One region of the Williamsia sp. Y712 genome, then DNA from elsewhere that is predicted to be linked to it. Evidence: predicted binding sites of a transcription regulator. Region 1 holds the regulator's gene; each other region holds the start of a gene.

Region 1 (5,801 bases):
GATGGGTCGGACCCGATTCCGACGGACCAGATCAGCGCGGTGCGCAAGGTCGTCGATCAGGTGATCCAGGACGAGAAGGCGACCGCACCACCGGAGCTTCTCGTGGTGAACAAGATCGACGTCGCCGATCCGACGGTGCTGACGCAGCTTCGGAGTCTGTTTCCCGACGCGGTCTTCATCTCGGCGGCCACGGGCGAAGGTATCCCGGAACTGCTCGAGCGGGTCCGGGAGTCGGTGTCGCGACATGACGTCCATGTCACCGTCCGGGTGCCGTACTCCCGGGGTGACCTGGTCTCGCGCATCCACGCCGAGGGAGATGTGACGCGCGAAGAGCACGGCGCCGATGGCACGGAGATCGTCGCCAGCGTGCCTTCTGCGCTTGCCAGCCAGCTGGCCGAGTTCGCCGCATCTGACTTGTTCTGAAAATCCAGGCCTCCAGGCCCTTGGGCTAAATGTAGAATCCAGTTACAGTTACTGGCACATCCGCGTTTTGACACCTCGTTATGGAGACCTTGATGGAACGTACGATTTTCGAGCCTGAACACCTCCTCTACCGCGATTCGTACCGAAGCTTCCTCGAACAGCATGTGGCGCCGCACCACGCCCGCTGGGAAGAGCAGAACATCGTCGATCGCGATGTGTGGATCGAAGCAGGTAAGAACGGCTTCCTGGCCGTGGACGCACCCGAAGAGTTCGGCGGCGGCGGAGTCGACGACTTCCGCTACCAGGCCATCGTCTCCGAGGAGTCCGCACGGGGCGGGTTCAGCGGCCTGGGATTCACCCTGCACAACGACGTCATCGCGCCGTACCTGCTGGAGCTGACCAACGATGAGCAGAAGGCGCGTTGGCTTCCGGGATTCACCTCCGGTGAGCTCATCACCGCCATCGCCATGACCGAGCCCGGAACCGGTTCGGATCTGCAGGGCATCAAGACCAACGCCAAGAAAGACGGCGACCACTGGGTGCTCAACGGATCGAAGACGTTCATCACCAACGGCATCAACGCCGACCTGGTGATCGTGGTCGCGCGCACCGACCCCGAGGCAGGCGCGAAGGGATTCAGCCTGCTGGTCGTCGAGCGTGGCATGAAGGGTTTCGAGCGCGGCCGCAACCTCGACAAGGTCGGCATGAAGGCGCAGGACACAGCCGAACTGAGCTTCGACAACGTCCGCGTGCCCGCCGAGAACCTGCTCGGTGAAGAAGGCCTCGGCTTCATCTACCTGATGCAGAACCTGCCCCGCGAACGCCTGTCGATCGCAGTGGTCGCCGCGGCGGCGATGGAGCAGGTGCTGGAGACCACCGTTCAGTACGCCAAGGACCGCAAGGCCTTCGGTCGCTCGATCGGAAACTTCCAGAACACCCGGTTCCTGCTGGCCGAACTGGCCACCTCGACCACGACGACGCGTGTCTTCGTCGATCACTGCATCGGTCTGCTGAACGAGAAGAAGCTGACCGTCCCGGACGCCGCAATGGCCAAGTATTACGCCACCGAGAACCAGGTGCACCTGGTCGACCGGTGTCTGCAGCTGCACGGCGGATACGGATACATGCGTGAATACTCGGTCGCCAAGGCGTTCCTCGACTCTCGCGTGCAGACCATCTACGGCGGCACGACCGAGATCATGAAGGAAGTGATCGGACGCAGTCTCGGGGTCTGATCACTTCGTGATCCCCTGAACTCGAAAGGCGGGGTGTACCGGGATATCCCGGTACACCCCGCCTTTGATCGCTCTGAGAGTGATCTGCCTACGACTCGGAGCTCAGAGTCGGCGCATCACTGTGACGACCTTGCCCAGGATGACGGCATCGTTGCCCGGGATGGGATCGAACACCGGGTTGTGCGGCATCAGCCACACGGCGTCCTTGGTGCGCTTGAATGTCTTGATCGTGGCGTCGCCGTCGATCATCGCCGCAACGATGTCGCCGTTGTCGGCAACATTCTGCTGGCGTACGACCACCCAGTCACCGTCGCAGATCGCGGCGTCGATCATCGATTCACCGACGACCCTGAGCAGGAACAGTGAACCTTCACCGACCAGCTCTTTGGGGAGCGGGAAGACGTCTTCGACGGCTTCTTCGGCGAGGATCGGACCGCCGGCCGCGATCCGGCCGAGGACCGGGACGAACGTCGGTGTCGGCAGGGATTCGTCCGGTGTCTGAACCTGCCCGGCCGCTGTGGCCGGGTTCAGGTCGGTGTCCTGGATGTTCACCGCTCGAGGCCGGTTGTTCTCGCGCTGCAGGAAACCCTTGCGTTCGAGCGTGCGGAGCTGGTGGGCGACCGACGACGTTGAGGTCAGACCGACGGCGTCACCGATCTCCCGGATGCTCGGCGGGTAGCCGCGCTCGCGAACCGAGGTACGGATGACCTCGAGAACTGCTTTCTGACGGGGGGTCAGTGAGCCCTCGGCGAGTGGTTCGGTGGCGACAACAGTGGTCGCGGCCCCGTCCGCCGGTGTCGGGGGCTGGGTTGTATCGGCCATCAGGTCCTCCAGTTCATGCGGTATCGGGCGGGGTCCATGTCGACAAAGATAGTGCAAATGGTCACAAGTCTCAAACATTTGTTCGATCAGGCGTGGCGCTTTGTCGGAGGCCCGTGGTACAAATCGAACACTCTTTCAATCGAACGAGTGATCGAATAGAGATCGAAACCGATGATCGAGGACTGAACCCCATGACTGCAGCCACCACCATCATCCGGCCGGCCACAGCTCGGCCTGTTCACCACTCCGAGAGCGGTACCGCCCCGCGCACCACGCGCCCGGTACGGCCCGCGGACACATCACGCCCGGCCGGTCGCCGTCTGCCTGCGCAGCGCCGGGTCGCCGTCTCGTGTGCCGATTCGCGTAATTCCGAGCGGCGGATACCGACCGCTCGCGAGATGGTCTTCGCCCGCAGACGCGCCTGGGCGGCTGCGTCGGTCACCGGCGTCGGTCTGATGCTCGTGGTGGCGTTCATGACCTTCTTCGGCGGCGTCATGCAACAGTCCGCCGATCCGGCCCGCGTCGGAACCGAGGTCGTCCGGGTCCAATCGGGGGAGTCGTTGGGCGCCATCGCCTCCCGCATCGCACCCGAGATGCCGACCGAAGCCGTGGTTGCGAAGATCATGGAACTCAACGCCATGAACAACTCGGCACTGTCGGTGGGTCAGGCATTGGTCACCCCCGTCTACGCGAGGTAGACCGTGGAGGGGCCGCGATCGCGGACGGTATCCTCGGAGTCACAGTGTCTGGTCACTCCGCCCAGGCCGTCGACCGTCGAGGAATCGTGCATGCATTGCCCGTTTTGCAAGAACGAGGACACCCGCGTAATCGATTCGCGGGTGGCGGACGAGGGTCAGGCCATCCGTCGCCGCCGCGCCTGTTCGCAGTGTGCACGCCGTTTCACCACGGTGGAGACCGCGGTGCTCTCGGTGGTCAAGCGAACGGGCGTCACTGAACCGTTCAGTCGTGAGAAGGTCATGCGCGGCGTCCGCCGGGCCTGCCAGGGCCGTTCGGTCGACGACGACAAATTGCAGCATCTCGCGCAGCAGGTGGAAGAAGCGGTGCGGGCATCAGGCTCGGCGGAAGTGCCGGCCAATGAGGTCGGTCTGGCTATCCTCGGCCCGCTTCGCGATCTCGATGAGGTCGCATACCTGCGATTCGCCTCCGTCTACCGGTCATTCGACTCGGTGGATGATTTCCAGAAAGAAATCGACGACCTCCGGTCGAGCAAGCCTTAGCGCCACTACCGCAAGTCGCGGATCGCCTTGATGGCACGTTTTTCTGAGATCGGGTAAGCGGTTCGGAGCTGTTGAGCAAACAGTCCGACGCGCAATTCCTCGACAATCCAGCCCGCGGCCTCGCTGACCGCATCGCGCCGCTGCGGCGGGATCATCTGCAGATGGTCTGTCCATGCGGCCACCACGCGATCGATGGCTGCCATCGACGCGGCGTCCCGAGAAGCGGAGGCCGGCAGCTGTTCCAGCCGGGCCAGGGCAGCATCCAGATACCGCGGGATCTCGGGGAGGTGTTCGCCACCGGTGGCCGAGATGAACCCGTCGAAGACAAGATCCGCGAGTTGATCGCGCACGTCGTCGGCAGCGTCAGTCACCGTGCTGGCCGCGATGGCGGTACGCAGCGGAGCCACCCGGGTCAAGATCGCCGCGGCTTGGCGCAATTTGGTGGTGGCCCGACTCGTGACCTGCCCGGCGACATGGCCTTTCAGCGCGGCGTAGTCGGCAGCGGTCCAGACCTCCGGCTGCGGGGGAACCAGGTCGATCACCGCCGCCCGCACGCAATCGGTGAGCAATGCCTCACCGCTGGGGTAAGGGCTTTGGCTCAGTGCCAGCCGCTCCGCGGTCCCGAGTGCAGAAGTCGCGTTCTGACGTAGGCCCGGCACATCATTGAGAAGCAGTCCGATCAGGGCGTTGTACATCGCGCTGCGCTGCTCGGACTCGGTCGACATCGGGGCAACGGTGAAGCCGCCTTTGCGGGGCACCAAAGCCGGGTAGCTCGTGATCTCCTGTCCGGCAACGGTGTTGCGGACCGAGCGCGCGATGGTTCCGAACGTCTTGTCTGTCCAGGTGGTTGCCACCGGCGTCGACTCGGTCGCGGCCTCCTTCTCTAGAGCCGCGCGAGCCTTGCCGCCGAGTCGGTCCTGGAGCTCTGTCAACGATTTGGAGTGGCCCAACTCCTGACCGTCCGGGGCCAGGGCCACGAAGGTCATTCGCAGGTGGTCGGGCAGCGCGGTCGGCCTCAGGTCGGCGGCTGCGATCCGCACGCCGGTGAGGCGGGTGAGTTCGGCGGCGACGGCGGACGTCAGGGGCTTGGCACGCGGTGTCACCGCATCAAGGATCTGTGAGGCCAGATCCGGTGCCGGACCGATCTCGCGCCGAAGGGTTTTCGGCAGTGTGCGGATCAATTCGGTGACGAGTTCGGTGCGCATTCCGGGGACCAGCCAGTCGAAGCCCGAAGGTCGGGCCCGCGTCAGCAGGGGCAGCGGAATCAGCACACTGACGCCGTCGTCCTCGGTGCCGGGCTCGAAGCGGTACCGCAGATCGTAGGTGGCATCAGCCTGACGCCAGGTATCCGGGAAACCGGCCGGATCGCCGGCAACGACGTCTGCGGGATCGAGATCGAGGAGGTTCGGGTCTTTCTTGCGTGCGGCTTTCCACCAGGTGTCGAAGTGCCTGCCCGAGACCACCTCTTGACCCACGTGGCGGTCGTAGTGCGCGAACAGGGTGTCGTCGTCGACCACGACATCGGTCCGCCGGACGCGGTGGACCGACTCCTCGGCATCTTCGAGCATCGCCCGGTTGCGATGGAAGAAAGGATGCTGGGTGCGCCAGTCTCCTTCGACGAGGGCGCTGCGGATGAACAGCTCGCGGGCCGCCTCGGGGTCGATGGATCCAAAGTTCACCCGGCGTTTGGTGACCAGGGGAACGCCGTAGAGCGTGACCCTTTCGTAGGCCATCGCCGCAGAGTGTTTGCTCGACCAATGTGGTTCGCTGTACTGGCGTTTGACCAGATCGCCGGCCAGTCGCTCGGCCCATTCGGGTTCGATGCGGGCGACGGTCCTGGCCCACAGGCGGGACGTCTCGACGATCTCGGCCGCCATCACGAACCGAGGCGGTTTGTTCGACAGATGTGAGCCGGGGAAGATCATGAACTTCGTCCCGCGCGCCCCGAGGAACTCTCTGGATTCCCCTTCGCGGACGCCGATCTGACTCAGCAGACCCGACAGGATCGATTGGTGGACAGCGACCGCTGCGGCGGAATCGGATTCGGGCGTCTCGAAGTCCGCAGGGACGGTCCAGCCCAGAT
Region 2 (5,801 bases), on a different contig from region 1:
GCGTCATCAAGCTGCGTGCCGTCCCCATCAACATCAACTATCGCTACACCCCGGCAGAGCTGCTCTACATCTTCGAGAACTCCGACTCGGTGGCGATAGTTGTCGAAGAACTCGAACATCAGGAGAACCTGGCACAGATCGTCGGACAGATCCCGACCTTGCGGACGGTGTTGGTCATCGGGGAGATCTCGGGGGCGCTGGCCGACGCCGCAACGGAGGCCGGTGTCAGTGTCCTTCCCTTTGCGCCGGAAGGGTATTCGGATGCGCGGGACTTCGAACCCCGGACGGGTGATGAGCTGTGGGTGCTCTACACCGGCGGCACCACCGGGTACCCCAAGGGGGTGATGTGGCGCCACGACGACTTCTTCCACAAGCCGTTGTCGGGCGGTAACCCATACGAAGACAACAACCCGCGCAAGAACCTCGGCGAAGTTGCCGCAGCGGCAAAGGAGTTCCCCGATCTGGCCTTCTTGATCGCGGCACCGCTGATGCATGGCGCGGCGCTGTATTCGCTGTTCACGTTCTTGACCCTGGGTGCGCGCCTGGTGTTGATGCGGGCGTTTGATCCCGAAAAAGTGGTGCGGTCCATCGAATCCGACAAGGTCAACGTGATCCTGATCGTCGGCGACGGCATGGGTTCGCCACTTGCCGATGCGATGAACAAGCTGAAGGACGAGGTCGACATGTCGGCCCTGTTCTCGATCACCTCCGGCGGTGCGATCTGGTCGGTCGGTGTGCGAGATCGGATGGTCGCGGCGAAGCCAGATTTGTTGCTGCGCGATAACTTCGGGGCCTCGGAATCCGGCAACGACGGCGCCTTCGAAGTTCGGGAAGACGGCACGCTGGCAATGCCGCCGTCTTCGAAGATGACGGTGCTAGACGAAAAACTGGAGCCGATCGAACCCGGCTCCGGTGAGGTGGGGATGATCGCGCGGATCGGGAATGTTCCCCTGGGCTATTACGGGGATGAGGAGAAGTCGGCACGAACATTCCCCACGTTGCCCGACGGCACCCGCGTATCGGTGCTCGGCGATATGGCGCACGTCGAGGCCGACGGCACCATCGTCTTCCTCGGACGCGGTTCGCAGTGCATCAACACCGGTGGCGAGAAGGTGTTTGCCGAAGAGGTCGAGGCCTGCCTGCACGCTCACCCCGCGGTCGCCGATGCATTGGTGGTCGGCGCCCCCGACGAACGTATGGGGCAGAAGGTCTCGGCCGTGGTTGCGGTCCGCCCGGACCAGACCGCGCCGACGCTCGACGAAATCCAGGAACACTGCCGAACGATGCTGGCGGGTTACAAGATTCCCCGTCTACTGGTGTTGGTGGACGAGATCAAACGGACCCCGGCCGGTAAGGCTGACTACCGGTGGGCCAAGGACGCCGCACTCGGCACATCGGTTTCGGGCGCGGTGAGCAGCTGAGGTAGCCCGGGGGCGTTGTGCCGCATGCGATCAGGCGATGCCGCCGTTGGCGTACAAAGTCTGTCCGTTGACCCATCGTCCCGGGCCTGCCAGGAACGCGACGACTTCTGCGATGTCCTCGGGCTCGCCCAGTCGCTCCAGTGGAGCGGCGCTTGCCAGCTGGTCGATCAGTTCGCTGGGTTTGCCGTCGAGGAACAATGGTGTTGCGGTTGGGCCCGGCGCGACGACGTTGACGGTGATGTCGCGCCCACGTAGTTCGCGCGCGAGTATCAGCGTCAACGCCTCGACAGCTCCTTTCGTTGCGGCATACGCGGCGTAATTCGGTTGTTGCAGACGGGTTATCGAGGTGGAGAAGTTGATCAGCGCGCCGCCCGGGCGCAGTTTCTGGGCCGCGAGCTGGGACACGACAAACGTCCCTCGGACATTGGTCCGATGCATTCGATCGAAGTCGTCGAGATTCATGTCGGCGACAGGTGCGAGCAGCATGATGCCCGCAGTGTTGACAACGATGTCGACACCACCGAATTGCTCGGCGGTCTGATCGAAAACACGCTCCACCTGGGTGTCGTCCGCAACGTCACCGCCGGCAGTGATGGCCGTCCCGCCGCTTGCGGTGATGCCGTTGGCCACCGCTTCGGCTGCCGCTGCCCGTCCGGCGTAGTGGACCACCACGTTGTTGCCGTCGGCCGCGAGGCGTTCGGCGACCGCCTTTCCGATTCCGCCGGAGCCGCCGAAGACGATCGCGGAACGGGCATTGTGATTGTTGCTGACCATGGCCAGCTCCCTCCATAAGTGGACTAGTTGTACATAAACTGAAATGTAGACTACTTGTACATATGAGGCAAGGGGTGAGGCCATTGACGACGGACGGGTTGCCCGCCGAGAAGGACATCAAGTTGCGCGCCGGAAGAGGGCGCCGCGCGGCAGCGGACGTGCACCAGGCTGTTCTTGCCGCGACGACGGAGCTGCTGTTCACCGGCGGAATCAAAGCCGTGACCTTCGACAAGGTCGCAACTCATGCCGGCGTCAGCAAGATGACCTTGTACAAGTGGTGGCCGTCGCCGGGGGCGCTCGCGCTCGAGGCGTACTTCTCCGCCGTCGAGGTGGAGCTGGGTTTCCAGAACACTGGCGACCTCGGCCGCGACCTCAAGGCGCAGTTGCATTCCTTCATCCACCTGCTCGTCGACACCCCTCGAGGTCGCGTGATCGCAGAGTTGGTGGGGCTTTCCCAATCGGATCGCGCACTCGCCGCAACGATCGAGACGACGTACACGCGACCGCGCCGCCAACTCGCGGTCGACCGCCTTCGGCTGGCGCAGGAGGCGGGTGAGGTTCGCGATGATGTCGACCTCGAAGTGGTGGTCGACCAGTTGTGGGGTGCGGCCTACCACCGGCTGTTGCTCCCGGCGCAACCGCTGACCGCCGCCTTCGCGGACGCTCTGGTCGACAATATTCTCCGCGGCATCGGCACTCCCTCCGCGCACAGCGACTGACTCCGCGGGCTCACATTCGTCAGTTGTTTGTCTGTCTACCGAAAGACGTTGCGGTGGAGTCGGATACACCACTTTCGACCTTGCGAACATGCGTTCGACTCGGTATGGTGGAGTCAGTCGACCACAAGCACAACGTATCTGACGCCTTCCCCGCAGAGACACTCCGGTCGACGCCCCCCGGTTTGCTCTCTCCTTGGAAGGTGCTGTGCTATGCGACTTCTCGAGATGGTCGACGATCTGGTCGACCTGGTCTTACCCGATGATCCAACTGCCACGTTGGGCATGGCGAAGGATCTGATCACCCTACGCAACGCCACCGAGCATCAGCTCGCGGTGTGCGCCGCGGTGATCGACGAGTCGGGTATCGCCCGTAAGGCGGGGTCTACCACGTCAAAGTTGTTGCAGGCCAATGGCGCGGTACCAGCATCGGCGTATCGGTGGTTGCGCATCGGTCCGGGCCTCGCCGGTCTGGATCGTACTGCCGGGTATTCACGGGACGGGTTTTTGTCGTCCGAGCATGTCGATGCGGTGGTCAAAGGGGTTGCGCATATTGTTGGCCGGTCCGAGGTTCCTATAACTTCCGAACAGCAGGTTGGCTTTGAGCGGAAACTGCTGAGCCACGCCATTTCCGGAGCCGCGCCAGCTGAGATCGGCGCGGAGGCTCGCGCGCTGGGTAACGAGGTGGCCCGGGATACCGGTGGTCCGCCGCCGGCGGAGGACCGGTCGCTGAACAGTCTCGAATACAAAGTTCACGAGGGTCGCTGTGTCGGGACGTTCGATGTTGATGCGGTGATCGGGGAAAAGTTGTTCTCCGCGTTGGACTTCTGGTCCAAAGCGCGCACTGAATCGGATGGCTCGGATGACAGTCGAAGCCCCACCCAACGCCGAGCTGATGCGCTGCACCAACTTCTGGATTGCGGTGGTGGTGGACAGACGTTGGTGTCGGCGCCGCGGACCGAGGTGATGGTGACCGTGCCCGCCGATCATCCCGAGGCTGCCTCGCTGCCCTGGATGGGTCCGGTCACCGAAGCCACCGCCGCAATGTTGGCGTGCGATTCGTCGATCACCTCGATCACCCTGGACGGACAGGAAGTCCCGGTCGATCTGAGTCCGCCGAAACGTCTGTTCAAGGGTTTGGTCCGCAAAGCGATCATCATCCGCGACACCTGCTGCATCAAGTGTGGGGCCAAGGCCGGTTGGTCGGACTGCCACCACATCGTGCACTTCGTCGACGGCGGCCTCACCACCCTCGACAACGGATGCCTGCTGTGCCGCACCTGCCATATGGCGGTGCACAACACCGACTGGGACGTCATCATGGGCACCGACGGACACCCGTGGCTGATCCCACCCGCCGACACCGACCCACAGCGAAAACCACTGCCGGCCTACAACCGGCGAACCCTCACCCTCGCCGCCTGACCCAACACTCCACTACTGTCACCAGCTCTCCACCACCAGCGCACCCGAGATCTTGTCGGGACCGCGCACGCATCTTTGACAACTCCATAGCGTGAAACGCGCGGTGCTGCCGTCCAGACGAGCTGGGCTGCAGCACCGAGCGGGGGACGTTCGCCGACATTCCCACGCGGTGCAACGCCTCTGCTGACGTCAGTCTCTGATGCCCGCTTCGGCTTTGGCGGCGGCACGCTCTGCCGCACCGTCGTCGATCTGTTTGGGCGTGAGGAAGACAAGGCCGATGGCCGTTGCGAGGCATACGCCGCCCAAGGCGAGGCATGAGGTTCCCATCGGTCCTTCGAAGGCCTCGATGGCGCCCTTGCTGATCCGTGCGGCGAGCTCTGGTTGGACGGGGGACAGTTGGCCTGCCACCTGAAGCGCTTCGGCAAGAGTGTTGGTGATGTGCTCGCTGATGGATTCGGCAGCGGTCGCGGCTTCTTGCGCTCGCTCCGTTTGCCCGGCGGCTTCGAGCTGTGTGGACAACTGTTGCATCGACGCCTCGGCGTCCGCGGCGACAGGTTCGATGTTCCGGGTGTAGCCGGCGGCCAACAAGCTTCCGCCGACAGCGATTCCGATCGCTGAACCGAGCTCGCGGGCGGTGTCGTTCACCGCTGACCCGACGCCCTGATTGTCGGTGGGTGTGTTGACCATGATCGCGGTGGTCGAGGGTGCCGTGGCGATACCCAAACCGATTGCCAGGATGATCATTGCGACGACGATGGTCTGATAGCTGTCGAGGCTGACCGCGCCGAGATAGATCGAACCGACGCCCATCGCGGCCATACCGAAGACCAGAATGGTCCGCAAACTCGTTCGGGTGGCGAGCCAGTTTCCGATCAGCGAGAACACCATCACCAGACCGACCATCGGCATCAGGGCGACTGCGGCCTTGAGCGGTGAGTATCCGAAGACCAGCTGCAGCTGTTGCAGTAGCACCAGGAAGATCCCGAAGACCACAAGGAACTGCACCGTGATGCTCAATGTGCCGGCGGAGAATGCGCGGTTGTTGAACAGACGTACGTCGAGCAGCGGTTCCGGGTTCTTGAGCTGCCAGAACCAGAATGCCCCGATGAGCAGGAGACCGCCGATCAGCGCCAGCAGCGACAGTGGGTCGAGCCAGCCGCGATGCGGTGCCTCGATGAGGCCATAGACAAGTAGGCCGATCCCGCACGCCGAGGTGATCGATCCGATCCAGTCGAATCGGTGCGTGGTCGAGTCCTTGGATGTCGGGATCGTGCAGGCCAGTACCGCGGTGACGGCCGCAGAAATGCCGAATGTGACGAATATGGAGTGCCAACTGAAGAACTCGAGAAGCACGCCGGTCACGAAGAAGCCTGCAATGCCGCCGGATCCACCAACGCCGGCCCAGATACTCACGGCAAGATGGCGTTTGGATTCGGGTACACCGGCGGTGATGACTGACAGCGTC
Region 3 (5,801 bases), on a different contig from region 1:
GGTCCTGTTGCGGGCGGCAGATCTGATGTCCGGGCCCTGGCGCGAGAAGATCGCCGCGGCCACCATGCTCGGACAGTCGAAATCGGTGCAGCAGGCCGAGATCGACGCTCCCTGCGAACTTGTCGACTTCTGGCGGTTCAACGTCGGATTTGCTCGCGAGATCCTCGCCGAACAACCGGTGTCGAGCGCCGGCGTGTGGAATCGACTCGATCACCGCCCACTCGAGGGATTCGTTTACGCGATCACACCGTTCAATTTCACGGCCATCGCCGCAAACCTTCCCACCGCCCCCATGCTGATGGGCAATACGGTGGTTTGGAAACCGTCACCGACACAGACCTATTCGGCCTACCTCACGATGAAACTACTCGAGGCGGCGGGACTGCCTCCCGGTGTCATCAACCTTGTTGCCGGTGACGGGATCGCGGTGAGCGATGTGGCACTCCGTGACCCGAACCTGGCCGGAATCCATTTCACCGGTTCGACGAACACTTTTCAGCATCTGTGGCGTGAGGTCGGGGCAAACATCGACCGCTACCGCAGCTACCCACGACTGGTCGGAGAGACCGGCGGTAAAGACTTTGTACTGGCACACAGTTCAGCTGATCCCGATGTCCTGCGGACCGCCCTGATCAGGGGAACCTTCGAATATCAGGGTCAAAAGTGTTCGGCGGCATCACGGGCCTATATCCCGCGGTCGGTGTGGGACACCATGGGGGACGACTTCCTCGCCGAAGCAAACAACCTGAGCTACGGCGACGTCCGAGACCTGACCAACTTCGGCGGTGCGGTCATCGACCAGCGCGCCTTCGACAAATCATCCGCCGCCATCGAACGGGCCAAATCGGTACCCACGCTGACGATCGCGGCCGGTGGCGACCACGACGACTCCGAGGGTTACTTCGTGCGGCCCACGGTACTACTCGGTGACGATCCGACCGATGAAGCCTTCAGTACGGAGTACTTCGGGCCAATTCTGTCGGTCCATGTCTATCCGGACGACAACTTCGATTCGATTCTGCAGCAGGTTGATTCGACCGCTCGCTACGCGCTCACCGGCGCGGTCATCGCCGATGATCGCGCCGCGGTCGGTGCCGCGTTGTCCGGGCTCCGCAACGCCGCAGGCAATTTCTACATCAACGACAAACCCACCGGCGCAGTGGTCGGACAACAGCCCTTCGGCGGCGGACGCGCGTCGGGAACCAACGACAAGGCGGGATCCAAGCAAAACCTGATGCGCTGGACCTCGACTCGGACCATCAAGGAGACCTTCACTCCGGCAACAACTTCTGGCTATCCGCATATGGAAGTCGACGCTGCCGGGCACACCGCCCGCGAGGACGCGGGCAATCGACCGTGAGGCCGGCCACCGCTGCCGCAGCCCGCAGCATCATCACTGCCGCCGGCCATAGTGGTCGGATCAAGCGCCTGAGCAGGCGCCTACCCGTGACACGAGATGTTGTGCAGCGCTTCGTGCCGGGCGAAACCCACGATGATGCCATGGATGCCTGCCGATCACTGCTGGCATCCGGCCGGATGATCTCCATCGACTATCTCGGCGAGGACACCACCGACGAAACGTTGGCCGAAGCGACCGTCGGGGCCTATCTACAACTGATCGACATGCTTGCAGGCCTTGACCTCACGCAATCTGGTCATCCGATGGAGGTGTCGTTGAAATTGTCGGCGCTGGGCGGCGCACTCCCCCGCCACGGAGAGAAGATCGCGCTGGAGAATGCGCACCGCATCGCATCGGCTGCCACTCGGGCCGGCGTGTGGGTGACCATCGACGCCGAAGATCACACCACCACCGACTCGACCCTGCGGATCGTCCGCGAATTGCGGTCCGACTTCCCCGATCTCGGTACCGTGCTGCAGGCCTATCTGCATCGCAGTGAGGACGACTGTCATGCATTTTCCGGACCGGGGTCGCGGATCCGGCTGTGCAAGGGCGCATATGCCGAACCAGCAGCGGTGGCGTTCCAGGACAAGCACGACGTCGACGCGGCCTACCTACGTTGCCTGCAGGTCTTGATGGACGGCGACGGATATCCGATGGTCGCCAGCCATGATCCCGCGATGGTGGCGGCCGCTGAGGCAATGGCCACCACCGCCGGTCGGGACACCGAGCAATGGGAACACCAGATGCTCTATGGCATCCGCGATTCCGAACAGCAACGACTTGCCCAGGCGGGCCGTCAGATCCGCGTCTACGTTCCGTTCGGCTCCCAGTGGTACGGCTACTTCATGCGCCGCTTGGCCGAGCGCCCCGAGAACCTGACGTTCTTCCTACGAGCGCTGGTCTCCCGCAGTTGAGCCTTCGCAGTGACACCTCAGTGACACCAGTTGCCTTGACGGGGGTTGAGTTACGCGACTGACGCGCACAACACGTTGCCTCACAAGGAGTTCACGTCGGCCGACGCCAAACACCTTACTCGAACAAACATTCGACACGATGTGTTTTCCGGAGTATTCTGGTTGAAAGAATTCAATCAGATGTGCTGGGGGGCATGATGACTGACGATCCATCTGATGAAGTCGGGGTTGGTTCTTCTTCGGTTCCGGTGTTGGTGCGTAAGTACCTCGAGTTGGAGTTGCTCGTTGCCGATATCGCGGAGTGCGTCGATTCCGATATGTCCGATGTTGAGCTCAATGAGCTTGTGCGGGTGCATGAACGGATAGTTCGTAAGCTCGAGTTCACCGGGGTGCGTCACCTGTTGCGGGTTTCGGATCGGTCATCGTTTACCGAAGCCGGGTATTCGTCGTTGTTCGGTTTCACGCGTAGCGAGTTGCGGTTGACGAAAGGGCAAACCTCTTCCCGGATCCGGGGTCTGGAGGCGGTGGGGCGATTCCATACGATGCAGGGTGAGGAGTTGACGCCGAAGTGCCCTGCCGCTGAACAGGCCTGGGCTCACGGGTTGATCGGGGCCGCGCATATGGATGTGATGCTGGATGTGCGCAAACACATTCCGTCAGCGGCTGATCCGGCCGTGTATGACGTGGTCGATCATTGGATGACCGAAGAAGCTGTCGGCCAAGACCCCACCCAGTTGGCCGCATCGGGCCGTGCGGTGTTGGCCCGAGTCGATCCCGACGGCCAGCTGACCGACGATTCGGATCGGGCGCGTAAACGCAGTGTGAGTCTGGGTGATCAAGGGGTAGACCTGATGGCCAAGATCTCCGGCACCCTGGATCCGGAAACGTTGGCGATGTTCAAGACCGTGATGGATGTCTGGGCTGCCCCGGGGATGAACAACCCGGCTGACCCGAACTCGCCGACCGGGGCCTCCGATGATCCGAAACAGGATGCAGAGCTGATCAAGGCTGCTGCCGAACGGGATATCCGTTCGACGGGCCAACAACATCACGATGCGCTGAAGGCGATCCTGACAACGATTTTGGAGTGCAACCTGCTCGGCAAGTCGCATCGGGGTTTGCCGGCGCAGTTGATCATCACGATGACCAAAGCGCAGCTCGACGACTGTGCGGGGATCGCGAGAACGGCGTCGGGAGTGGATATTCCGGTCAAAGAGGCCCTGCACCTGGCAGCGCGGTCCGACAAATATTTGGCCGTGTTCGCCGACCACTCCGCGGAGGTGTTGTATCTGGCCCGGACCAAACGGACCGCGCAGAAAGGCCAGCGGCTCGCGTTGTTCGTCCGGGATCGGGGTTGTTCGCATCCAGGCTGCACCAATCCAGCGACCTGGGTCGAGGCCCATCACCTGCTTGCATGGATCAACGGTGGTCTGACCGACATCAACATGATGGGATCAGCGTGCCCGTCGCACCACAAACTCATCGGCGATGGTCCCGGTCAGTGGCAGACAATCATGATCACCGAAGGCCCAGACAAAGGCCGCGTCGGGTGGATACCCCCGGCGTCGGTTGATCCGGAACGCACACCGCGGGTCAACCGGGCCCAGCACGTCAACGACACATTCGCAGCGGCGTGGCAGAAAGTCCTCGCCGACCGCCAGGCGGTGTTGGCCGAAAAGTCGGCAGAGCTGCCCCGAGATCGTGGTGGCGAAGCCCAAACCGGATCCGACAACCTCGAACACATCGAATAACACCCAGGGCGGGCACGTTTCGGGAATCCAGGGTGGCCGGTCACGGTCCGGCACCGGACCGACAACCCGAAACCGGGCCACCTGCGTTCAGGTGACGCGGTTTCGGGAGGTGCGGCTATGGTCGCGGTCAAGAAGGTCCGATGGCACTCAGGCGGCGATCACGGTGTCGTAGTAGCCGTCGTAGTCGGTGTCCATGGCAATCTCGTCGACGTAACCGTCGTAGTCGTAGTCGGTCTGGACCTCGTCGATCCAGCCGTCGGCATTGGTGTCGTATTCGACGATGTCGGCAACGTTGTCGCCGTTGGTGTCGGTCAGGATGGTGTCGAAGTAGCCGTCGGCGTTGGTGTCGTACTGTTCGATTGCCATGAGGGTGAGTCCTTTTCGTGTCGGGTACCGAATCTTCGGAAGGTGCCACGCTGTGCGGCGGTCGAAGATAGGAGCACCCGGGGCGGCGGTTTGTTCCCGCCCTTGCGAAAAGTGCTCGTCAGTAGCCGATGAATCGGTCGGTGTGCACGCGCCAGGGTTGCCACCGCAGTCCGGGTTCAGCATGCAACAGCATCGGCTTGATGGCGTCGAGCATGGCCGGCGGACCCGACAGGTAGTAGTGCGATCCGGGATGTGCCACGGCAGCAATGTCGCTGGCACCCACCAGTCCGCCGGTCACGGTCACCACCGTGGCACCGGCCGCGCGGGCGGCGTCGAGAACATCGGTGTACACCAATCGATCGTCACCGTTCGCCGCATAGATCAGCGAGACCTGCTTGAGGTCCCCGCCGCGGTCCAACAGGTCGGCGAGCATCGACCGGAACGGCGTGATTCCGATACCGCCCGCGATGAACACAACCGGCGCCGAAAGTTTGCGTGGAAGGGTGAAGTCCCCGCCCACCTCGTCGATGTACAGCTTCGTGCCCGTTCCACCGCCGTCGATCAGCCGCTTCTTGAATGCCGAGACGTTGCCTGCTGCGGTGAAGCCGAACCGAGTGGTCGGCTCCCCCGGCGCACCGGCGAGCGAGAACACTCGTCGTGTGCCCTGCTTGTCGGGCGTCGGATTCCAGGTGGGAGCAGAGACCTGCGCCCACTGCCCGGACCGGAAACGCACCCCGGGGGATGCGAGCACCTCGTAGGTGTCGACACCGATGGGTTGCACCGACTTGATCGTCAGCACCGGACGTCGCCACCTGCGGGCGACAACGAACGTGAACACGCTGCCCGCCAGCAGGGCCATCTCGGGAACGAAGGCGAGCGTGTAGTCGGAGGTGATCTCGAACGTCTGCCCCCAGTACATGAGCACCCCGACTCCCGCCGCGTAGATCCCCTGCGCGAGGCGGGTGGTCGGTGATGTCAGCGGTTCGGTGAGCATGATCGCTGCCACGAACAGCAGTGGTGTCGACTGGAATCCCAGGTCGAGGGCGTCGCCGACCGGGGTTCCGTCGTCGAGCGCGACCGCGACGATCGTGATCACCGAGGCCAGCAGGAAGATGCCGGACATCCACCAGTCGCGAAGCTTCCAGACGACCAGCAGACCGATCACGATCATCGGGATCAGCAAGGCGTCTGCTGCCACCCACCAGATCGGATACGCGAAGTAGCCGACAGAGAAGTAGGCGAACAGGTAGCTGACCACTGCACCGACCACGGCTGGGTTCACGATGTGCCGACGTCTGATCGCCAGCACATACTTCGATGCGCTCGCGATCGCCGCGGCCAGCACCAGACCCCACGCGGTATCCGAGT
Region 4 (5,801 bases), on a different contig from region 1:
TAGTCCACGTTCGCTGTCACAGATGAGCAGTCGCCTGCCAAGCACTTCCATACCGAGTGGTCGCCCGCCCGTGGTGGCAACCACCTGCCAGCGCCCGGTGTCGGGATCGATGCAGATGATGTCACCACCGATCGCCCCGGTCCATATCCGCCCGCGGCCGTCGACGACCACATCTTCGGGTGAGTCGGATTCGATATCGATGACGGTGATCTCGGGTTCCTGCGGCTCCGGCCAGCCATCGGTCGTCGCAGGGGTCGACGTCCAGCGCACCGGGGAGATCGATGGCTTGCTCAGGTCAGCCTCCGATGTCGAGTCCGTGTGCTGCCGCGAATTCCATCGCCTGCCCGTGGTCGACGAGTGAACCGGTGACTTTGGCCTGCAGCCAGAGCATCGGATCTATTCTCGCACCACGCAGATTCGCCTCACCGAGTTTTGTGCCGATCGCACGGACACCCGACAGGTCCGACCCGGCCAGGTCGGCGCCGGTGAGATTCGAATCCGACAGGTTCGCCTCCCGCATCCGGCAACCCCGCAGGACAACACCCGAGAGGTCCAGGCCACCGATGGACGTGAGTGAGAGATCGCTGTCGATGATCTTCATCGGCCGGACCCGCGAGTTGGTGATGACCGATCCCAGCAGACTGCAGTCCCTCATCTCGACCTTGTTCAGGTGTGTGCGTTCGAAGTGGCAGTTGCGGAACGCGCTCGAGGAGTGTTTCGAGAATCCGAGGTTGGCACCGGTGAAGTCACAATCAGTGAAGGTCACTGCACGAGTGGACAATTCACTCAGGTCGGCTTCGACGAAGCTACAGCTGACAAACTCCCGGTCTTCCCAGGTCTCCCCTGAGAAGTCGGCATAGTCGAACTGTTCACCCTGCGCCACATCAGTCATGCCCCATGTCTACACGGGCACACCCGTCCACCCAAACGAGCCAGAAAATACGAAGACGAGCCACTATTTGTGGCTCGTCTTTGCAAAGGCGGGTCGTTTTGCGACACCCATCGGTGGGGTCGATGCGCCGGTACGGCAAGCTTGGCGAGTGTTCAGAATGCTATTTCACGAACCATGTATCCCACCCAATACCGGAAATGCGATCAGACTGGCCGCCAACACCGGTTGTGAACTCCACCTGGTCGAACCACTCGGTTTCGACCTGTCCGAGCCCAAAGTCAAACGAGCCGGGCTCGACTACCACGATATGGCGACGGTGAGTGTTCATTCCGATCTGCTGGCGGCGTGGGGCGCACTGGCACCCAAGCGGGTGTACGCCTTCACCGCCCATGCGGACACCTTTTACACCGACATCAAATATCAGCCCGGCGACGTCCTGCTGTTCGGCCCGGAACCCACCGGACTATCCGCCGAGGTCTTGGCAGACCCCCACATCACCGAGACCGTCCGCATCCCGATGCTGCCCGGACGACGCTCCCTCAACCTGGCCAACGCCGCGAGCATCGTGATCTACGAAGCCTGGCGTCAACACGGATTCCCCGGCGCCGTCTGAGCACCCGGTCAGTCGAGGGGCAGGCCGCGCATGACAAATCTGCGCAGCATGGCGGTCGTCGGCTCGGCGATCATGAGCTCGGCGTTGTCGGCCGGGGAGACCTCTGTGACCGTCAGCTGTAGTTCACCACCGGGCAGGATGTCCGCGGTGTAACCACGTTTGTCGCGGGCCCATTGCATGCTCAAACCACCGTCCACGGTGGCGGACGGTGTGGACTCGGTCCAGTAGGAACTGCTCAGACCGTCCCAGTACGACTCGAAGAACGCCTTGGCCTCGGCCGTCGGTGCCAGCGAACCGGCACCTTTCCAACCGTCCTCCAGTTCCCACAGATCCTTGATGTGGGAGTCGATGACCTGCTTGGCGTTCGCCTGGTCGTCTCCCGACGCTTGTTTGTCGAGATTGCTCGAATACGTGCTTCTCGTGGTCATATACCGAGGTTAGGCTCTTTCCGGCTGCCGGGTGGTACCCGTGCCCGCGGCGGCCGACGTCACCGGGCCCAATCCACCTGTTCCGCCATCGCAAGCAGCAGCGCACGCCGGCGGGGGCTCGTAACCCCGGCCGCGGTGGCTGCTGCCGCCATGGCCCGGTTGATCTGACTGGATCGACCAGGTCCGGGCGGCAGCACCACCGCTTTCACACTATGAAGTTGTCGATGTTCGCGCGCGGTCCCGGCCGGAGCCGGGTGCGACAGGGGAAGTCAGTTGCGTCAGAGTCAGGCAGCGAGAGTGAGTGTTCGCCTGTTGTAAGCAGGCAGCGGTCTTCGCTGTGGGTCGATGTCAGCGGGCGGGATCAGCCACGGGTGACCGTCGGAGCCCATGATCACGTCCCAGTCGGTGTTGTGAACCGCCATGTGGCAGGTGCGGTTGCGCACCAACCCCTTGAACAGCCGTTGCGGCGGACTCAAATCAACAGGCACCTGCTGCCCGTCCAGGGTGATCGAGGTGATCGACGAATCACACGCCAACATCGCCGCGGTCGCCTCGGTGATCGGACCCATCCACGGCAGTGATGCAGCCTCGGGATGATCGGCGGGAACGGTGACCATCACCTCGGTCCGCGGCGCCGACACCAGCGTCTGCCCACCACCACCGCAGTCAAGCAGTTGATGCAGGGCGTCGGCGCGTCGTTGCGAGAGTGTGCGCGGATCGTCCGAGCCGTCAGGCTGCGGCCGTTTCTTGCTCCAGAAGTCCAACGCGGAGAACAACTTTTCACCGATCACCGCATCCACATCGAACGTCCCGACACAACGACCTTCACGGACCGCGTAGTCCAGACTGTTCAAGGACCGGTCTTCGGCCGGTGGTGGCCCCCCGGTGTCCTTCGCCATCTCGTTCCCCAGCAACCGGGCGGCCGCACCGATCTCAGCCGGCGTCGCCCCGGAAATTGCCTGACTCAACAACTTCCGCTCGAACTCAACCTTCTCCTCGGCCGCGACCGCAACCGCGGACCGGCCGACCACATGCGCGACACCTTTGACCACCGCATCGACGTGCTCGGATGCAAGAAACCCGTCCCTCGAATAACCCGCAGTCCGATCCAAGCCATCGATGCCGACACCGATGCGTAACCAGCGGTATGCGGAGACCGGGGCTGCACCGTTGGCCTGCAACAACTTTGCCGTTGTCGATCCGGCTGTGCGAGCGATGCCGGACTCGTCGATCACCGCGGCGCACACCATGAGTTGATGCTCGGTCGCGTTGCGTAGGGTGATCAGATCTTTTGTCATCCCGAGCGCCGCGTGGGGATCGTCGGGTAGCACCAAGTCGACCAGGGAATCAACCATATCGAGAAGCCGCACCACAGAACACCTCCGGGCATGAAGCAACAGGAAAGCTGATAATTCTCTTGGGAAGAGGATTTGTTCGTCAGTGGTCTCTGCGATCAACTGACCCCAGCCTAGCGGTTCGAACACGTGTTCGCAAGGGTAGATTCTCGCCAATTATGTTTTGCTGCAACATCTTTCGATAGCAATACGAAGAAACTCAGCGCGGCGACTCAACCAACGATTTTGAATCTTTTAACGCGTGAAGTGGCACCACCTGTCAACGTCACGCAGCTTTTTGCAACACCGAAGTGCTTGGCCAGCAATGCCGCGACAGCCGCATTGGCTTTGCCTTCGGTGGCCGGTTCCCGGACGAACACCGTGAGCGCACCCGCGTCGTCGGTTTCGATCAGCGGGCCCTTACGACTGTTCGGCTTCACCGTGACCACCACCAGTTTTTCCACGCCTTCAGGTTATTACGCCATGATCAACGACGGTTTTCAGCACACTCGACGGATCAGGCCCAATCCCGGGATCGGCTGGCGACCCGAAGATCCATGCGCTGCATACGTTCTGCCACCACGGTCACCGCACCCTCGGCGTTCTGAACCCGGCCCCGGATCAGTAGAGCAGGCGACGACTGGGCCAACTTGCGGTATTTGGCCCACAAACCCACCGAGCAGACCACGTTGACCATGCCGGTTTCGTCCTCGAGATTCACAAAGGTCACCCCCGAGGCGGTGGCCGGCCGCTGCCGATGTGTCACCGCTCCCCCGACCAGCACCCGGGAACCATCGGGCACCGACAACAGATCGGCCGCCGCGACCACACCGAGCTCTTTGAGCTGGGGCCGGATGAATTCGGTGGGATAGCTTCCCGGGCTGACGCCGGTGGCCCACACATCCGAGGCGGCCATCTCCACATCACTCATACCCGGCAGCGCGGGTGATCCGTTGACCTCGTGCAACGCCAGCCGATCCGACTTCTCCGCAGCGGCTGCCCCGGCATCCCACAACGCCTGGCGGCGGCTGGTCCCGAAACACTCCAGTGCCCCCGCCGTGGCCAGCGACTCCAGTTGCCGGGTGCTCACCTCACAGCGACGGGACAGGTCCGCAGCACCGTTGAACGGTCCCCCGGCGTCCCGCTGCGCCACGATCTTCTCGGCCAGATCGATGCCGATGTTGCGCACCGACCCCAGCCCGAGCCGGACATCGAGGCCACCGTTCTCCAGGTCCGCATGGGGCTGCGAGACGTTGATGTCCGGTCCGTGCACCCTGACCCCATGCCTGCGGGCATCGGCGACCAACGACTGCGGTGAGTAGAAACCCATCGGCTGTGCCTTCAGCAGTGCCGCACAGAAGGCCGCCGGGTGATGCAGCTTGAGCCACGACGAATAGAAGACCAGGGAGGCGAAACTCTGCGAATGGCTCTCGGGGAAACCGAAATTGGCAAAGGCAGCCATCTTCTCGAAGATGCGATCGGCCACTTCCCCGGTGATCCCGTGCAGGTCTTCCATGCCTTGGTAGAACCGGCTGCGCAGGCGATCCATCTTCTCTGGTGATCGTTTCGACCCCATCGCCCGTCGCAACTGATCGGCCTCGGCGGCGCTGAAGCCGGCAACATCGACCGCCAACTGCATGAGTTGTTCCTGGAACAGCGGTACCCCGAGGGTCCGTTTGAGCGCCTGCTCCATCGAGGGATGCTCACAGGTCGGCTCTTCCAGACCATTGCGACGACGAATGTAGGGATGCACAGACCCACCCTGGATCGGGCCCGGCCGGATCAGTGCCACCTCGACCACCAGGTCGTAGAACTTTCGGGGTTTGAGCCGCGGCAGGGTGGCCATCTGTGCCCGCGACTCCACCTGGAACACACCGACGGTGTCGGCGCGACAGAGCATGTCGTACACCGCTTTTTCGGTGAGATCGATCTTCGCCAGGTCGACGTGGATGTCGCGATGCTCGGCCAGGAAGTCGATGGCGTAGTGGATGGCCGAGAGCATGCCCAGGCCCAGCAGGTCGAACTTCACCAGACCGATTGCGGCACAATCATCTTTGTCCCACTGCAACACACTGCGGCCGGGCATCCGCGCCCATTCGGTTGGGCATACGTCGGCGATCGGCCGATCACAGATGACCATGCCACCGGAGTGGATGCCCAGATGCCTTGGCATGCCGTTGATCTGCTCGGCCAGATCGAGCACGTCGTCGGGGATGTCGGTCTCGGCCGATTGGGCAGCGCCATACCGGTGCACCTGTTTGCTCCAGGCATCCTGCTGACCCACCGAGTATCCGAGGGCACGAGCCATGTCGCGCACCGACGACTTACCGCGGTAGGTGATCACATTCGCCACCTGGGCCGCGTTCTGCCTGCCGTAGCGCCGGTAGACGTACTGGATGGCCTCTTCACGCCGATCCGATTCGATGTCGACATCGATGTCCGGTGGGCCGTCCCTGGCCGGGGACAAGAACCGCTCGAACAGCAAGCCGTTGCTGACCGCATCCACCGCGGTGACACCGAGGGCATAACAGACC

What was found. The regulator LexA, encoded in region 1, represses DNA repair genes until DNA is damaged. The targets are predictions, from matches to a motif close to CGAACANNTGTTCG.
Region 2: a site for LexA is predicted at 2,998-3,011, ahead of AC1D75_RS20815 (HNH endonuclease signature motif containing protein). Genes of this name have one in related genera too.
Region 3: a site for LexA is predicted at 2,437-2,450, ahead of AC1D75_RS26410 (HNH endonuclease signature motif containing protein). Genes of this name have one in related genera too.
Region 4: a site for LexA is predicted at 3,411-3,424, ahead of AC1D75_RS24230 (DUF222 domain-containing protein). Genes of this name have one in related genera too.

What each region holds. Positions count from the first base shown of each region.
Region 1 covers NZ_JCAIUN010000002.1:682,292-688,092, reverse strand. The annotation lists gene hflX (GTPase HflX) at 1-423, shown strand, start outside; gene AC1D75_RS18015 (acyl-CoA dehydrogenase family protein) at 516-1,658, shown strand; gene lexA (transcriptional repressor LexA) at 1,761-2,480, opposite strand; gene AC1D75_RS18005 (LysM peptidoglycan-binding domain-containing protein) at 2,672-3,178, shown strand; gene nrdR (transcriptional regulator NrdR) at 3,269-3,718, shown strand; gene hrpA (ATP-dependent RNA helicase HrpA) at 3,724-5,801, opposite strand, start outside.
Region 2 covers NZ_JCAIUN010000003.1:321,709-327,509, forward strand. The annotation lists gene AC1D75_RS20800 (AMP-binding protein) at 1-1,421, shown strand, start outside; gene AC1D75_RS20805 (SDR family oxidoreductase) at 1,452-2,195, opposite strand; gene AC1D75_RS20810 (TetR/AcrR family transcriptional regulator) at 2,354-2,914, shown strand; gene AC1D75_RS20815 (HNH endonuclease signature motif containing protein) at 3,125-4,336, shown strand; gene AC1D75_RS20820 (MFS transporter) at 4,526-5,801, opposite strand, start outside.
Region 3 covers NZ_JCAIUN010000004.1:696,728-702,528, forward strand. The annotation lists gene pruA (L-glutamate gamma-semialdehyde dehydrogenase) at 1-1,360, shown strand, start outside; gene AC1D75_RS26405 (proline dehydrogenase family protein) at 1,357-2,316, shown strand; gene AC1D75_RS26410 (HNH endonuclease signature motif containing protein) at 2,511-4,067, shown strand; gene AC1D75_RS26415 (hypothetical protein) at 4,215-4,433, opposite strand; gene AC1D75_RS26420 (oxidoreductase) at 4,552-5,801, opposite strand, start outside.
Region 4 covers NZ_JCAIUN010000004.1:222,237-228,037, forward strand. The annotation lists gene AC1D75_RS24210 (SMP-30/gluconolactonase/LRE family protein) at 1-270, opposite strand, end outside; gene AC1D75_RS24215 (pentapeptide repeat-containing protein) at 296-892, opposite strand; gene AC1D75_RS24220 (tRNA (cytidine(34)-2'-O)-methyltransferase) at 1,041-1,505, shown strand; gene AC1D75_RS24225 (hypothetical protein) at 1,514-1,933, opposite strand; gene AC1D75_RS24230 (DUF222 domain-containing protein) at 2,218-3,303, opposite strand; gene AC1D75_RS24235 (DUF167 domain-containing protein) at 3,501-3,731, opposite strand; gene AC1D75_RS24240 (error-prone DNA polymerase) at 3,785-5,801, opposite strand, start outside.